4 regions of the Solibacillus cecembensis genome follow, and region 3 is predicted to be linked to each of the others. Evidence: riboswitches for the same ligand, from Rfam matches in the RefSeq annotation. Region 3 holds a riboswitch; each other region holds the start of a gene.

Region 1 (4,284 bases), on a different contig from region 3:
ATAAAGTATCGAGAGCTTGGCTTGAAGGATAAGTTGGAAACAATGACTGAAGAGGAGCAACTAGCATTACTTGCATCGGATGGTATGTTGATTAAAAGACCGCTTGTTACAGATGGTAAAAATTTAACATTAGGATTTAAGGAGTCTGACTTCTTAGAAACTTGGAAATAAACCGTGTAACATATTGAATTTCCGAACGATTTATGGCAAACTGAACATGAATATACTACATATTACTTGGAGGGATTTTCATGAACACACCGAAAGAATTGAAATATACTAAAGAGCACGAATGGGTAAAAATTGAGGATGGCAAAGCAACAATCGGTATTACGCACTTTGCACAATCTGAACTTGGCGACATCGTATTCGTTGAGCTTCCAGAAGCTGGCGACGATATTACAAAAGACCAACCATTCGGTAGCGTAGAATCTGTTAAAACAGTTTCAGAATTATATGCACCACTTTCAGGTAAAGTTGTATCAGTAAACGAAGAGTTATCTGACAATCCTGAGTTTGTTAACGAATCTCCATATGAGCAAGCATGGATGGTTGTTATCGAATTAACAAATGATGCTGAGTTAGAAGAATTAATGGATGCAGACGCATACACGCAATTAACTGAGCAATAATAATCCGTACGCTAAAATCTGTTTATGCAGGTTTTGGCGTTTTTTTTCATTTCAATACTATTGGAGGGGTTCCGAATGGAGAAATGTATTATCGTAGAAGGGCGGTCAGATAAACTTCAAATTGCCCCTTTACTAGCTGAACACGTTGTGATACTTTGTACGAATGGCACGATAAGTGAAGATGAATTAATTGCATTATTAACGCCGTACGAGCAATATGAAATGGTCACGATGTTCGATGTTGATAAAAATGGAGAGAAATTGCGCAAGTTGATGAATCGTACTTATTCTGAAGCACAGCATTTAATAATTCCAAAGCAATATATTGAAGTGGCTGAGACACCAGCGCCTATTTTAATTGAACTTCTTAAAGATGCGAAATTTTTAGTAAAAGAAGGATGACGGTAGTATGGATCAATGGACGAAAGAACAATGGATAGAGCAGGTACAAAGTGGAGAGCAATGTGCCTTTTATTTATATACACCACTATGTGGGACATGTGATGTAGCGTCAAAAATGTTAACAGTAATTGAGAATTTATTACCGGATGTGCCGATTGGAAAGGCGAATATTAACTATTTAGGTGATTTTGCCATGGAGATGCAGGTAGAAAGTGTCCCGTGTTTAATCATTGCGAATAATGGGGAAATCCAAGAAAAAATATATGCATTTCAATCCGTACCTTTTTTATATACATTGTTAAAAAAAGATTGACGTTCCTAATTTCACGTGATAGAGTATCATTTATAACAAAAAACTTAATAGCGTTACTCTTATAAAGAGAGGCGGAGGGAAGTGCCCTATGAAGCCCGGCAACCAGCATCGTATGATGAAAAGGTGCCAAATCACACAAAGTTTAAAGTTTAACTTTGAGAGATGAGAGAACGGTTCAACATAAATATGTGAAAACCTTTCTACTTGTCGTCGTAGAAAGGTTTTTTTGTTTTTTAAACAGTTTGAAAATTAAGTGAAACTGCTCGCGCGAAAAAAGGTATTTTGCAAATAACGAATCAGTTATTTCAAATAAAGGAGTTCAAAAAATGATTGACTTACAAAATATATCGAAAATTTATAAGACGAAAAACGGTGAACTAAAAGCTGTAGACCAAGTAAACTTATCGATTAAGCAAGGTGAAATTTACGGTATTATCGGTTACAGTGGTGCTGGTAAAAGTACGATGATTCGACTATTAAATGGTTTAGAAAAACCAACAGTTGGTTCAGTCATTATAAATGGCAACGATATTTCAAAAGCTTCTGGAAAAAAATTACGAGATGCAAGGCAAAAGATCAGCATGATTTTCCAACATTTCAATTTACTTTGGTCGCGTACTGTGGAAGAAAATATTGCCTTTCCACTTGAAATTGCAGGAGTTTCAAAAGAACAACGAGCAAAACGTGTAGAAGAACTAATTGAGCTTGTTGGACTAGCAGGTCGAGGGAAAGCGTATCCTTCACAGTTATCAGGTGGTCAAAAGCAACGTGTCGGAATTGCCCGCGCACTTGCCAATAATCCGGAAGTTTTACTAGGTGACGAGGCAACATCTGCACTGGACCCAGAAACGACGGATTCAATTTTAGAACTGTTACTTGATATAAATAAAAAAATAGGATTGACGATTGTACTCATTACACACGAGATGCATGTTATCCGAAAAATTTGTGACCGTGTTGCCGTAATGGAAGCGGGTAAAGTAGTGGAGCAAGGCGAGGTTCTCCAAGTATTCCAAAATCCTCAAGCACCGATTACGAAAAACTTTATGGCGCAAATATCTGGAGAAACACAAGAAATACAAGCGTCACTTGAGCAAATTTTAGCCAACTATCCATCAGGGAGAATTGTAAAGCTAGGCTTTGTCGGTCAAACAACAGAGCAACCTGTTATTTCACAAATCATTAAGCAATTTGATATTGTCGTGAATATTGTACATGGCAAAATTTCAAATACGACAAGTGGCCCGCTCGGTACATTGTTTGTTCATATTGAAGGATCGAATGACCAAATTAACGCCGCTTTAGAAGTACTTGCGCAACATAAAGTTCAAACGGAGGTGATTGGACATGATTGAACAATTATTTCCGAATGTAGATTGGGCAAAGATGCTCGATGCAACATATGAAACGATTTATATGACGGTTATCGCAACCGCCGTGACATTTGTACTTGGTTTAATCATCGGAATTGTCCTATTTTTAACGAGTGATAATCAGCTATGGGCAAATAAAATCGTCCATTTCCTAACGGGGTCAGTCGTGAATATTTTCCGTTCGATTCCATTTATCGTATTAATTATTTTACTCATCCCATTCACGAAATTTTTACTTGGCACAATTCGAGGTGCCAATGCGGCATTACCAGCACTAATTATTGGTGCAGCCCCGTTCTATGCGCGGATGGTGTTGATCGCATTGCGTGAAATTGATAAAGGTGTGATTGAGGCAGCTCGTTCAATGGGGGCAAAAACGTCGACAATTGTATGGAAGGTACTCATTCCAGAAAGTTTGCCAGCATTGATTTCGGGTCTTACAGTAACGGCTGTTGCACTTGTAGGTTACACAGCGATGGCAGGGATTATTGGGGCAGGTGGACTGGGTACATCAGCATTTTTAGATGGCTTCCAACGTAACCGCCAAGACGTAACATTCGTGGCAACCGTTTTAATTTTAATCATCGTATTTATTATTCAGTATATTGGTGATGTCATTACCACAAAAGTAGATAAACGATAGTTCATGGCTCAAGCCGTAATTATAGAAAATACGTTTTGCATTATTTCTAACGATCATAACAGACGCGCGCTTTATAAAAGTGCCTTTCTGTAATGTCTAATGACTGAAAATAGGGAATGTTATGTGAAACGATAAAAAGAAAAAGGTAGGTAGGAGAAAATGAAAAAATTATTATCAAGTGTTTTATTAGGAGCATCAGTATTAGCTTTAGCAGCATGTAGTTCAGATGAAGAAACATTAATAGTAGGTGCTTCAAATACACCGCATGCAGTTATTTTAGAGCAAGTAAAACCAATTTTAAAAGAGCAAGGTATTGAACTTGAAATTGAACCTTATACAGATTATGTTTTACCAAACCAAGATCTTGACTCAGGTGATATAGATGCTAACTTCTTTCAACATATTCCGTATTACGAAGGGCAAATTGCAGATTTCGACTATGACTTTGCAAATGCGGGCGAAATTCACATTGAGCCAATCGGAATTTATTCGAAAAAATATAAAACATTAGAAGAACTTCCAGAAGGTGCTTTAGTATTACTATCAAATTCTGTATCTGATCACGGTCGTATGCTGTCATTACTTGAAGCAAAAGGATTAATCACACTTGCAGATGGTATTGATAAAACAAAAGCTGAAATTAAAGATGTTAAAGAAAATCCAAAAAACTTGAAATTTGATTACAATACAGCTCCAGAACTTTTAGTGCAAATGTACGAAAATGACGAGGGTGATGCAGTATTAATCAACTCAAACTTTGCAATTGATAATGGCATTAACCCATTAGAAGATTCAATCGCAATTGAATCAAGCGATGAGTCACCATATGTAAACATTATTGCAGTGCAATCAAAAGATAAAGATTCAAAAGAAATTAAAGCGTTAGTGGACGCTTTACATTCAAAAGAAGTGCAAGACTTC
Region 2 (4,284 bases), on a different contig from region 3:
ATACGGGGGTCAGTCCCTTTTAACGTCTATGCCTTTTTTCTATTGCGATTCGTAATTTTGGATATAGTGAAGCATTTTTTGTTCACGCTGTTGAATTTGTTGTTCCGTGTACAGCATGACATCTAAAAACTTTTGCCACTGTAAGTTTAAAAGTTCGCGCTCTGCCGAAAAATGATCAGCAGGTTCATTTTTGAAAATATGATTTAAATGGAAAATTTGCATGAGTACCACTTCAGGATTTTCAAAGTTGCAAACAAATTTAACTTTCCAAATGGATGTATGGGCAATGTATTGGTTGACGAATGCAGTAGCTGCTTCATATTTTGAGTGCTCTATTTGATCTGTAATTTGAAGATGAATTTTATTTAATTCAATATTGATATCAGATATTAACAATGGATATTTCCGAGCAGATTTTAAATGTTGACGTTCTAATGATTTCGCAATAAATGGAGTTGACATTTCCGATACCTCCTAACAACCTCAGTCACTCATTCTATAATATCAAAATATAACACAAAAAACCTAAGTCATAATGAGTAATATGAAATAATAAAGCATTTAATCATGAAAATAGAGTGAATGAAAAGTACCGAAATTGATTAGTTAAAAAGGCACCTCGCCGAAATGAAAAAAACACCATTTCAACAGAGCGTTAAAATGGTGTGTAAGTTATGCGATTATTTAAACGTAAAGCCTTTTGTTGCAAGGAAGTCTTTCATGAATGGGCGTTTTTGATCGACTAAAAAATCTGCCATTTGCTTTGTCCAATTTGCCATTTTTTGATTAGAAGAGCGGCTTGCATAGTAAGATTCCATCATCGCATCATAGTCAGCTAATAATGTTTCGTACTGATCTACATCATAGCTATTTTCGTGCAACACAGCTGCTACTGGTAGACGAGGTTTTGTTTCATTGCGTTTTGTCGGTGTACCAATCGTCAACGCAAATAATGGGAACACATGCTCAGGCAAATTAAATAGCTCGCTTATTTCAGCAGGGTTATTACGTGCCCCACCAATATAGCAAATGCCGTAACCCATTGCTTCAGCAGCAACTACAAAGTTTTGTGCAAATAATGAAACGTCTGCTACACCAACAAGCAAGTTTTCAGCTGAATCTGTCACAATGTCAACGCCGTGCTTTTGACCGGCCACTTGTAGACGCTTGAAATCCACGCAAAATAAGAAAGAAGCTCCCGCTGTTTTGAACTGGAAATCATTTTTTGATAGCTCACCCAGTTTTGCTTTTTTCTCTTCATCCGTTACCCAAATAACGCTATAGGCTTGGACAAAATGCGAGCTCGCAGCCATTTGCGCCGTTTCGATTAAATCGATAATCGTCTCTTTTGGAATTTGCTCACCTGAATATTTTCGAACCGATGAATGACTTCGTAAAAGTTCTCTTGTTTGCATGTCAATTTCTCCCCCTATGTAAAAATAAATGTAAAGGAACGTTCCTTTAAGCTTATTCTAGTCGATTTATATGCAGATGACTATTGTTAATGCTGTTATGTGCGCCGATAAGGTTTTTTTGCTTGGAATATTATGAATATCAGAAAATTTTAAATTAACTGTTGACGAATGGCTAGAATCTGTTTTATACTGTGAAACAACGATGGAACATAAATCACATACTCTTATCAAGAGTGGCGGAGGGAATAGGCCCTGAGATGCCCAGCAACCAGTGAGTGACGAACTGACTAAGGTGCTACTTCCTACAAGATGCAATTTGCATTTTGAAAGATAAGAGGAGGCAAACTTGCTCATTTGCAAACCCTCTTCTTAACTGAAGAGGGTTTTTTTCATTCAAAAAACTCCTCCTCGATAACACCGATTTCACCATCGAATACTATTTTGGAGGTTATGATTAATGACAAATTTACGACCAGAAACATTATTACTACACGGAGGACAAAAGCCAGATCCTGTAACGGGTGCGATTGCGGTGCCAATTTACCGCTCAACGGCTTATGCATTTAAAGATACTGCTCATGCGCAGCGATTATTTGCATTAGAAGAGGCGGGCAATATTTATTCACGTATTATGAACCCGACTGTTGGTGCTTTTGAAGAGCGTGTTGCTTTATTAGAAGGGGGATCAGCGGCAGTAGCACTTTCATCTGGTGCAGCAGCTATTGCATTTTCTATTTTAAACTTAGCAGGTGCTGGAGACGAGATCGTTGCAGCAGGTTCACTTTACGGTGGAACGTATAATTTATTTGCGACAACATTACCACGCTACGGCATTACGGTGAAATTTGTAGATGAAAAGGACCCAGAAAATTTCCGCAGTGCAATTACAGATAAGACAAAAGCTGTATTTGCAGAAATTATAGGAAATCCAAGCTTAAATGTGTTAGATATTGAAGCAGTAGCCAATATCGCACATCAAAACGGCTTACCAGTATTAATCGATAGCACATTTGCTTCGCCATATGGTGGGAACCCAATTGAGTTTGGAGCGGATGTTGTCATTCATTCGGCTACAAAATGGATTGGCGGTCACGGTACGACAATTGGTGGTATTGTCGTGGATGCAGGGAAATTTGATTGGACACAAGGACGTCATGATGGATTTACTGAGCCAGATACGTCATATCACGGACTTCGTTATGGAATTGACACAGCAGGGGCTGCATTTGCCACAAAGCTACGTGTTCAACTGTTACGTGATTTCGGTCCAACATTATCTGCAGATGCAGCATTTAACTTTTTACAAGGGCTAGAAACGCTTCATTTGCGTATCGTACGCCACAATGAAAATACATTAAAAGTAGCGGAATATTTACGTAACCACCCATTCGTAGACTATGTAAACTATAACGGGTTTGAAGATTTCCCTTCACATGAATTAGCGAAGAAATATTTGAAAAACGGCTTTGGCTCAATTTTAACATTTGGCATTAAAGGTGGACGTGAAGCAGGTCGCCAAGTTATTGACAACGTGGAATTATTCTCACATGTAGCCAATGTAGGGGACGCGCGCTCATTAATTATCCACCCAGCATCTACAACTCACCAACAATTATCAACGGAAGAATTAAAAGTAGCTGGTGTATCTGAGGAGCTCATTCGCTTATCAATCGGGTTGGAAGCAGTTGAAGATATTATTGCAGATTTAGAACAGGCTTTAGCGAAAATAGCGTCTACTTTAGAAGTGGAAACACAAGCCTAATATAATAGAAGAAACTTGCTCGCCTTTCATCATTTCGTTAGGGGGCGAGTTTTGAAAGTTTAATACCTAGTAATTTTATAAGAATTATTGACAATTTTAAAACCAAGTAATAAAATAGGAATTATAAACCAAGTAATGTAAATAATGTTGAAGCATCGTTTAAGTTACTTGGAGATTGCGTACTTGCAAGTAGTGAACCCCCTTGAGCAAGTACGCTATCTTAATAAATGAAAAGGAGTTGTTTGAAATGGGAAATGTATACAGTGCACAAAATGTGGCCGCATATATTATTTATGAACTAAATGATCTAAAGAAATTTGTAAACGCAATGGCAATTCAAGAAATTTTGGCGGATGTTGATATGATGTGGCAAAAGGTGTTTGGAAACTGTGCTTTCTCGGAGACAACTCATCATTTATCAAATTCAAACTATGTTGTGAAGGAAGTAGCCGAGCAGTACAAAGAACATGGGTCAACGCATCTTCTAGAGCCGGCAAAAGAATGGTTTTTAAAATACGGAGAATTTCAACTAGTGCAACGTCCATATGCGATTCCGAACTACACAGCAAAAGAACAGCTACTAATGAAAAAAGTTTTAAGTAATTATTATTTACATAATTTTAATCGTGTGAAATTAGCAGTTTAACCTGTGTTATTAGTATATACGCTAAAATCGTATTTTGACTTCGGGTCAGGATACGTTTTTATTTTTACAAAATATGCTCATTCAAAAGTAGATTTGAATGAAATTTGACCGTTTAGAGAAAACAAATGTCCTTGTAGGAGAGATTTATCTTGTTTTCATGTAATATATAAGATAGAATTTTTATATATAAATTATTGGAATAGTTCGTCTATGTCGTGTTGAACGGGAACACTTGTCACTTGATTCATCAGAAGTGCATATAGATATGTTTTTATAAGGAATTTGGAGGATGAATGGTAATGGCAACAATTAAGGCAGCCATCTTAGGATTTGGCACAGTAGGTCAAGGGATTTATCATATTTTAAACGAAAAGAGGCAGGAGCTCCGCCAGAAGTTGGGCGTGGAGTTGGAAGTTTCAAAAATTTTAGTAACAGATGCAAGTCGCGAGCGCGTGCCAGGA
Region 3 (4,284 bases):
AAAAAAGCCGAAACGTTGATTAAACCAACGTTTCGACTTTTCCTAATTCTACCTTATTATAAACCAGCTCTTGCTCGTAATTCCGCTGCTTTATCTGTCTTTTCCCAAGAAACATCTATATCTGTACGACCGAAGTGACCGTATGCCGCTGTTTGCTTGTAAATTGGACGGCGTAAATCAAGCATTTTAATAATGCCTGCTGGACGTAGGTCGAATAATTCACGTACCCACTCCACCATTTGGCTTTCTTCCACTTTCCCTGTGCCGAATGTATCAACAGCAATCGAAACTGGTTGTGCAACACCAATTGCATATGCAAGCTGTACTTCTGCACGATCAGCAAGTCCCGCAGCAACAATGTTTTTGGCAACATAACGTGCTGCATATGCTGCAGAACGGTCAACTTTTGTCGCGTCCTTACCAGAGAATGCTCCACCACCGTGACGCGCATAACCACCGTATGTATCAACGATGATTTTACGACCTGTTAAACCTGCATCGCCTTTAGGTCCACCAATAACGAAGCGGCCTGTTGGGTTAATAAAGTATTTCGTTGCTTCATCTAATAATTCAGCAGGTACGATTGGTTGAATAACATGTGCCTTCATATCTGCTTGAATTTGCTCTAATGTCGCTTCTTCATCATGCTGTGTTGAAATAACAATCGTATCGACACGCACTGGTACGTTATTTTCATCATACTCGATTGTTACTTGTGTTTTACCATCTGGACGTAAGTAATCAAGCTCGCCAGATTTACGAACTTCCGCTAAACGACGCGCTAATTTATGTGCTAATGAGATTGGTAATGGCATAAGCTCTGGTGTTTCGTTACATGCATAACCAAACATTAAGCCTTGATCACCAGCACCAATCGCTTCTAATTCTTCATCTGTCATCGAGCCTTCGCGTGCTTCTAATGCTTGGTCAACACCTTGTGCGATGTCAGGAGATTGCTCACCTACAGCTACAAGAACCGCCAAGTTTTCTGCATCAAAGCCGTATTTACCGCGCGTATAGCCGATACCTGCTACTGTATCACGGATAATACCCTTCATATCTACATATGTAGACGTTGTAATTTCACCCGCAACTAATACTAAGCCTGTTGTTACCGTAGTTTCACAAGCTACACGTGCATTCGGATCTTCTGCTAAAATAGCATCTAAAATGGCATCTGAAATTTGATCACAAATTTTATCTGGATGCCCTTCTGTTACACTTTCTGATGTAAACAGTCGACGATTTTTCATTTCATTTCCTCCTAGGTCACTTTGCAAATTTGATACGGTACTCGTTACCCATGTCCGTTTATAATTCAACTTGCCTATTTGACATTCATCCCCACTTATAAAGAATAGGAGACTTCCGCTGAAACAAGTTAATTATAAACGCCAAGCTTTTCTGCTTTAACACGAGGGTTTTGAAAGGTTGTTTATTTATAGTAAAAACGCGTTTTATTTGAAATTAATATTTTGGCTACTTTACGATTCATAAGAAGTATTACATTCCTTTAGAAACAGTAACTATCACCCAAATAAAAAAAACCCCTCTACTCACATGGTGCGCTTATCACGCGTGAGGAAAGGGGGAATATGTTTCGTTACCTTTCACTCTTATCGTTCAAGGGTAATTCCCCTTGCATCAGGTTGGCACCAACACGTTACGTTATGACACGTATTGCAGGTTGCCGGGTTTCATAGGGCCTGACCCTCCACCAGCTCGGGATAAGAGTATCCGTTCAATTAAACATCTTACGTTAAAAAAAATTGACCGTCAACTAATTTTGTCTTCTTTTCACAACTTGCCTAAATAAGAAAAAATTTTTATCTAATTAGTATAGATAAATGAAGGCAATGTGTTATACTATTTTTGAATTAACTAACCACTCCCCTCCACAAGGGAATACTATGAAAAAAGGATGGTATTTAATCGATGAATTCGGTAGAAATTGCTAACGAGCTGAAAGAACTTTTAAACGGGGAAAACATTAATAACCAATTATCAGTACCACAATTAGTTGAAAAAGCAACATCACGTGGAGAAGCAACATTAACTGTTGATGGTGCATTACGCGCTGAAACAGGCAAATATACAGGCCGCTCTCCTAAAGATAAATATACAGTAGAAGAAGACGACTCTAAAGATAAAATTGACTGGGGTAAAGTCAATCGCCCAATCTCACCTGAAGTGTTTGACAATCTTTATGTTAAAGTTGTTAACTACTTGAAAGAACGCGATGAATTATTCGTATTCAACGGTTTTGCAGGTGCCGATAAAGCATCACAATTATCAATTAAAGTAATTAACGAATATGCTTGGCATAATCTTTTCTGTCATCAATTATTCATCCGTCCAACAGAAGAAGAACTTGCTTCTCACATGGCTGAATTTACAATCGTATCTGCACCAAACTTCAAAGCAGATCCTGCAGTTGATGGGACAGATTCAGAAACATTTATTATCACTTCTCTTGAGAAGAAAATTATTTTAATCGGTGGTACAGAATACGCTGGCGAAATGAAAAAATCAATCTTTGGTATTATGAACTACTTACTACCTGAGCAAGGGATTTTCCCAATGCACTGCTCGGCAAACGTTGGTGAAGAAGGCGATGTTGCTTTATTCTTCGGTTTATCAGGTACTGGTAAAACAACTTTATCTGCAGATGCTGATCGTAAATTAATCGGTGATGATGAGCATGGCTGGTCAGATAATGGTGTGTTCAATATTGAAGGTGGATGTTATGCAAAAACAATCAACCTTTCAGCTGAAAAAGAGCCTGAAATTTACAATGCAATCAAATTCGGTTCGGTTTTAGAAAACGTAGCAGTAGATCCAGAAACACGCATTTGCGATTACGATGATGGTTCATTAACTGAAAACACACGTGTAGCATACCCGATTGATTATATTGACAATATCGTATTACCATCTGTTGCAGGTCACCCAAAAACAATCGTATTTTTAACTGCGGATGCTTTCGGTGTATTACCTCCAGTTTCTAAATTAACAAAAGAGCAAGCGATGTATCACTTCTTAAGTGGTTTCACATCAAAATTAGCTGGTACAGAGCGCGGCGTTACTGAGCCAGAACCAGTATTCTCAACATGCTTCGGTTCTCCATTCTTACCACTACCTGCAACAGTTTATGCAGATCAATTAGGTAAGAAAATTGACGAGCACGGTTCACAAGTATTTTTAGTGAACACAGGTTGGACTGGTGGCGAATACGGTGTAGGTAGCCGTATGAAACTTTCTTATACACGTGCAATGGTACGTGCAGCAATCGAAGGCAAATTAAACGACGTTGAAACAATTCAAGACGCTGTATTCGGATTAAACATCCCAACAGCTGTTGAAGGCGTTCCATCTGAAGTATTAAACCCTCGTGATGCATGGGCAGATAAAGCAGCTTACGATAAAAAAGCAGCTGAACTTGCTGATTTATTCAAAAACAATTTCAAAAAATTTGCCAATGTAGATGAATCAATCTCTACAAAAGGTGGCCCATTAGCTTAATTGCTAAACCATTCCTAAACGACATAACGTTAAAATTTTAACTTCACTATATATTTTATATCATAGAAAAAAAAGGCTAACTCGTAAGTATTTCACTTGCAAGTTAGCCTTCTTTTTTGCTGCTACATTCAATGATGCGACTTCATCCACTCACATAGTTTTTGAACGGTTTCTCTATTGTACTTTGGTGGATAATAATGCTTGTAGCCAGTTGTATACCACGTTTCTACCGGCTTTTCCTCCGCCTTTAAATACCGCTCTAATTGGTACGCATGCTCAATGTCTACATGCGCATCTTCCGTACCATGAATGATTAAAACAGGTGCTTGAACTTGCTCAATTGCATAGAGGGGAGTCCTACTCTCATACAGTTCGGGTACTTTATTTGGCGTCCCACCGATAATGCGTTTTAAGCCTCTGCGCATGTCCACTCGTTCCCAGTAAGTAGCCCCCGCATCAGACACACCCGCCCATGTGACAACGGACTGGATATCATTTCGGATAATCGCTGTCCACAATACCATCAAACCACCGCGTGAAAAACCGTATAAGTGAACGTTATCTTTCTTTATAAATTGCTTTAGTACATCCACACCGTACACTGCATCAAAACGATCTTCCCCAGCAAACTCATCTTTTCCTTCTCCCCCGCGATTCCCCCGGTAATACGGAGCAAACACGACAAAGCCTTGTGCCGCAAATTGAGCAATGCGCGCCGGACGAACCATGCCAATCGATTGTAAGCCCCCACGTAAATACAGT
Region 4 (4,284 bases), on a different contig from region 3:
ATGTTCCCAACCTAAGGGCGGCATATGGTGTAACAAATCTTCATTAAAACTACCTGTCCGTTTTTTATTTTCAACTGCTGTTGTTAGGTGAAGAGTATTTCAAATAATTACAGCATTGATAAATTTGTGAAATTACATTGGTGTCTAGGGCCTCATTATATAGAAAGCTATCGGAAAGAAACGGTTGATGAGTTATACCAAAAAAATTAGGAATATATAACAGAAAATAAAATTCATATAGAGGTGGGATTATATGCCTAAAATTGACAATATGTTAGCGATTCTATGGATGCTTCGTTCAGGTGAAAAAATTACTGCAAAACAAATTTCAGAAAAGTTAGAGATGAATATAAGGACTGTGTATCGTTATATTGATACACTTTCAACAAGTGGCGTACCTATAATTTCAGAACCAGGACATAACGGTGGATACACTTTATTGAACAATTTTATTGAGGCTCCTCTTTTTTTTGATTTTGAGGAGCAAACATCACTATTTCACGCTGCTGTTTTTGCAGAAGAAGCCGGATATTATGGAGGTGAAGCACTCAATAGGGCCATTTCAAAACTAAGTAAATACTCAAATCAAGAGCAGGAAACAAAGATAAACCAACATGTAACTAGTCTTGAAGTAATAAGTCGATTAAGTTCACTCTCTATAGAACCTTTTTTTAAGGAGTTGGAGCAGGCCGTAGCTGACGGGTACTCAGTAAAAATTCTATACCATAAAAGTGGCGAAAAGCAATTAAATTATAGATTGATCGATCCGTACAGAATTATCTATTGGAATAATAAGTGGTATATGATTGGATTTTGTCATCTTAGAAATGATATCCGTAGTTTTAGAGTAGATCGAATTGAAAGTCTAATGCTAACCGAAAATAAGTTTAACCGGCCAGAAAACTTTTCAGCACGTGATTTTTTTATAAAAAATCTACTTCCAACTATAGAAGATAAGGAAGGGATTATTTCTTTGGTTATTAATGGGGATAAAAGTGTATTAGCTGATATTTGCCAACATTGGTTTTTAGGACATTATTTACAAGAACGGACTTCAAATCAAGCAGTTTTTCTACTTGAAAGAGATATTATTCATACATATGTACCTTATTTACTTTTACCGTACAATAAATCTATTAAAGTTATTGAGCCAATAAGTCTTAAGAAAAGACTTGTTGAAGTTCTGTCGGAATTAATAGAATTTCATCAAGAATGATAACTTCCCTGACGCTAATTGTCAGGGAAGTTATCTTATAATAGCTATATCAATTGTGATTGGAGTGTTATTGGATGCAAACAAGAAAAGTTTTTCTATATGTATTTAATACAATGTCGGACTGGGAATATGGATATTTAATTGCTGAACTAAACTCAGGTAGGTATTTCAAAAAAGATTTAGTAGCTTTAAAAGTAATTACAGTAGGAGCTAATAAAGAAAAGATTACTACTATGGGAGGACTGAGCATAAAACCAGATATTTCCCTTGATGAATGTACGCTTGAGAGTAAAGATCTTTTAATTTTACCAGGAGGGACTACTTGGAGTGAAGAAATTCATCTACCTATCTTGGAAAGAGTTGGCCAAGCTTTAAAGATTGGCACTATTGTTGCTGCAATTTGTGGTGCAACTGATGCACTCGCGAATATGGGGTATTTAGATACTAGAAAGCATACAAGTAATAACTTAGATTATACTAAAATGGTATGTCCTAACTATAAAGGGGAAAAGTTCTATGAGTTGGAATCTGCGGTATCTGATGCCAATTTAGTTACTGCATCAGGAATAGCTCCTCTGGAATTTGCAATGGAGGTACTGAAAAAAATAGATGTATTTCCACCAGATGCATTACATTCATGGTATAACTTAAATAAGACTCATAAACCTGAATACTTCTTCCAATTAATGAATTCAATAAATAAATGAAGTAACTGAAAAGCTCAATTTCTCTATTTTGATTTGTAGAGAAGTTGGGCTTTTTAATTTGGAATTTCCTTATCGTTGTAAATCCGCATTTTCCTGACGCTACCCCAATAGTAAATCAAATAAATCACTTTTATTTCATTGATTTATTATCAAGTTTATAAAATTCAACTATATCATTATAAAACCAAAATTCTATAGAAGTATTTCTTTTTTTATCGACATAGCCGATAATATTTGCTCCTTGTTCTGAACGGAAATAATGATTTTTTCCATATGTTTTTATTACTTCCTCCCTTTTGTCACCAATTTTTATTCCCTTTATAGTTTCTATATTGCTGTCAGTTATAATAAATCTCGTAATTTCACCTGTTTCATTTACTGCTATTTCAATGCCTTTCTTTAACTCAAAATAATCATAACCCTTTACATTTCTACTTTGTTCTGTCTTTTCCCCATATGTTTTTGTTATTTCTTCGCTATAAAAATCATCATTTACAAACAAACCTTCAATGTTTCCCTTACTTAAATCTGTTGTTTTCGTAAATGTATGATGATATGAGCGAGCAAAAGTATGGTTAAATGAAAACGCCAATAATAGAAAAATAATTCCTATTGTAGTAAAAATAATAATATTCCGTTTCATATAACGCCCCTTTACCTTATCTTGTTCTGCCAAAATGCACCGTTAATTGAATAACTGAATAATCAGTTGTTTCATTGAAGTGTAACACACTTCCTATTACCGGTGCGTGATGGATGTGTAAGAGTAACAAAAGAGATTGATTGTTACCGCAGGCGAGCCGATAAGATCTACAAGGTAACTTGGTCAATCTATGTCAAAACCCCTGTAAATCATGGGATAGCAAATTAATTAGCATTCTATAATCCCTCAACATTGTAACCGGACATGCATTTAAACAAATTTTTAAGAATTATTGCAAAATTCTCAAATCCGTGTTACGATGTTTAACAATTATATATGACTTATCACGAGAAGCGGAGGGGTTTGGCCCGGTGAAGCTTCAGCAACCTCTAATTTTTATTAGAAAGGTGCTACTTCCAGCAAGGGATTTCCCCTTGAAAGATAAGAGCGAGCTTAGCGTCCCTCATTCTTTTTCTGGAATGAGGGATTTTTGTTTAATATCAATGAAATTGGGGGAACGAGCATGCCTATTAACATTCAAAAACAACTGCCAGCTGGGGAATTGCTACGACAAGAGAAAATTTTCGTAATGGAAGAAGACCGCGCGAAAACACAGCAAATTCGTCCGCTAAATATTTTAGTGTTTAATTTAATGCCAGAAAAGGAAAAAACGGAGCTACAACTTTTACGCTTACTTGGCAACACGCCATTGCAAGTGAATGTTACATTTTTAAACACAGCTACATACGAATCAAAAAATGTATCGAAATCTCATTTAGACACGTTTTATCAAACATTCGACGAGATTAAGCATCGTCGCTATGACGGGCTTATTATTACAGGGGCTCCTGTTGAAAAAATGGAATTTGAAGAGGTTGGCTATTGGAAAGAAATTGAAGAGGTTATGGATTGGGCAGATAAAAATGTCACGTCTATTATGCATATTTGTTGGGGGGCACAAGCAGCGTTATACCATCATTTCGGCATTGGGAAATTTGAATTACCGAAAAAATGCTCAGGCATTTATTCGCATGTCATTACGGATTTAACGGTAGATTTAGTACGTGGTTTCAGTGATCAGTATGTCGCGCCACATTCACGTCATACATCAGTTTCGATTGATGAAGTTCGCGCCCATCCAGAATTGCGTTTGTTGAGCTATTCAGATGATGCAGGTGTATTCATTGTTCAATCTAAAAATAACAAGCATATTATGATTACCGGTCATTTAGAATATGATGCAACGACGCTGTCAGATGAGTATTTCCGTGATATAGAGAAGGATCCGGAACTGACAGAAGTTCCAGTCAATTACTTCCCAAATAATGACCCACAAAATGAACCGAAAAACACTTGGCGTGCGCATTCACATTTACTATTTTATAACTGGTTGAACTATTATGTGTACCAAGAAACACCTTATGAATGGCATTTTGTTGAAGATGCATTAGAATATCATATTTAAAATAGAACAAGCTCCTAACGCAGAAATTTAGCGATAGGAGCTGATTTATTTCATTCACATTACTTCAACGCCACCCATGTGCGATCACGTTCCATTTGAAGGTGAATAGGGGTATTGAAAAAGGCGCTTAACTGCTGCTCTGTTAACAGGGTTTGCCGATTACCTTGATCGTAAGCTTGACCATCCTTCATAAGCAAAACGTGAGAAAAACAAGGTAATATTTCTTCTACATGATGCGTCACATATATTAGCG

Evidence for each region. A riboswitch is a leader RNA that binds a small molecule or an ion and turns the genes downstream of it on or off. The one in region 3 is predicted to bind S-adenosylmethionine.
Region 1: another riboswitch for S-adenosylmethionine. It lies ahead of ACQKIH_RS17300 (methionine ABC transporter ATP-binding protein); the one in region 3 lies ahead of metK (methionine adenosyltransferase).
Region 2: another riboswitch for S-adenosylmethionine. It lies ahead of ACQKIH_RS03260 (O-acetylhomoserine aminocarboxypropyltransferase/cysteine synthase family protein); the one in region 3 lies ahead of metK (methionine adenosyltransferase).
Region 4: another riboswitch for S-adenosylmethionine. It lies ahead of metA (homoserine O-acetyltransferase MetA); the one in region 3 lies ahead of metK (methionine adenosyltransferase).

What each region holds. Positions count from the first base shown of each region.
Region 1 is NZ_JBNNMF010000022.1:7,983-12,266, forward strand. Features, by position in the region: gene ACQKIH_RS17280 (arsenate reductase family protein) at 1-171, shown strand, start outside; gene gcvH (glycine cleavage system protein GcvH) at 252-632, shown strand; gene ACQKIH_RS17290 (toprim domain-containing protein) at 708-1,034, shown strand; gene ACQKIH_RS17295 (thioredoxin family protein) at 1,042-1,347, shown strand; SAM riboswitch class I at 1,404-1,516, shown strand; gene ACQKIH_RS17300 (methionine ABC transporter ATP-binding protein) at 1,674-2,702, shown strand; gene ACQKIH_RS17305 (methionine ABC transporter permease) at 2,695-3,363, shown strand; gene ACQKIH_RS17310 (MetQ/NlpA family ABC transporter substrate-binding protein) at 3,523-4,284, shown strand, end outside.
Region 2 is NZ_JBNNMF010000002.1:320,394-324,677, reverse strand. Features, by position in the region: gene ACQKIH_RS03270 (hypothetical protein) at 40-462, opposite strand; gene nfsA (oxygen-insensitive NADPH nitroreductase) at 681-1,415, opposite strand; SAM riboswitch class I at 1,637-1,752, shown strand; gene ACQKIH_RS03260 (O-acetylhomoserine aminocarboxypropyltransferase/cysteine synthase family protein) at 1,873-3,177, shown strand; gene ACQKIH_RS03255 (hypothetical protein) at 3,425-3,823, shown strand; gene ACQKIH_RS03250 (homoserine dehydrogenase) at 4,123-4,284, shown strand, end outside.
Region 3 is NZ_JBNNMF010000005.1:179,589-183,872, forward strand. Features, by position in the region: gene metK (methionine adenosyltransferase) at 57-1,253, opposite strand; SAM riboswitch class I at 1,614-1,734, opposite strand; gene pckA (phosphoenolpyruvate carboxykinase (ATP)) at 1,936-3,522, shown strand; gene ACQKIH_RS06625 (alpha/beta hydrolase family protein) at 3,651-4,284, opposite strand, start outside.
Region 4 is NZ_JBNNMF010000018.1:12,299-16,582, forward strand. Features, by position in the region: partial or broken gene ACQKIH_RS15630 (Tn3 family transposase) at 1-99, opposite strand, end outside; gene ACQKIH_RS15635 (helix-turn-helix transcriptional regulator) at 254-1,216, shown strand; gene ACQKIH_RS15640 (type 1 glutamine amidotransferase family protein) at 1,291-1,923, shown strand; gene ACQKIH_RS15645 (hypothetical protein) at 2,054-2,599, opposite strand; SAM riboswitch class I at 2,905-3,014, shown strand; gene metA (homoserine O-acetyltransferase MetA) at 3,090-4,031, shown strand; gene ACQKIH_RS15655 (ABC transporter ATP-binding protein) at 4,091-4,284, opposite strand, start outside.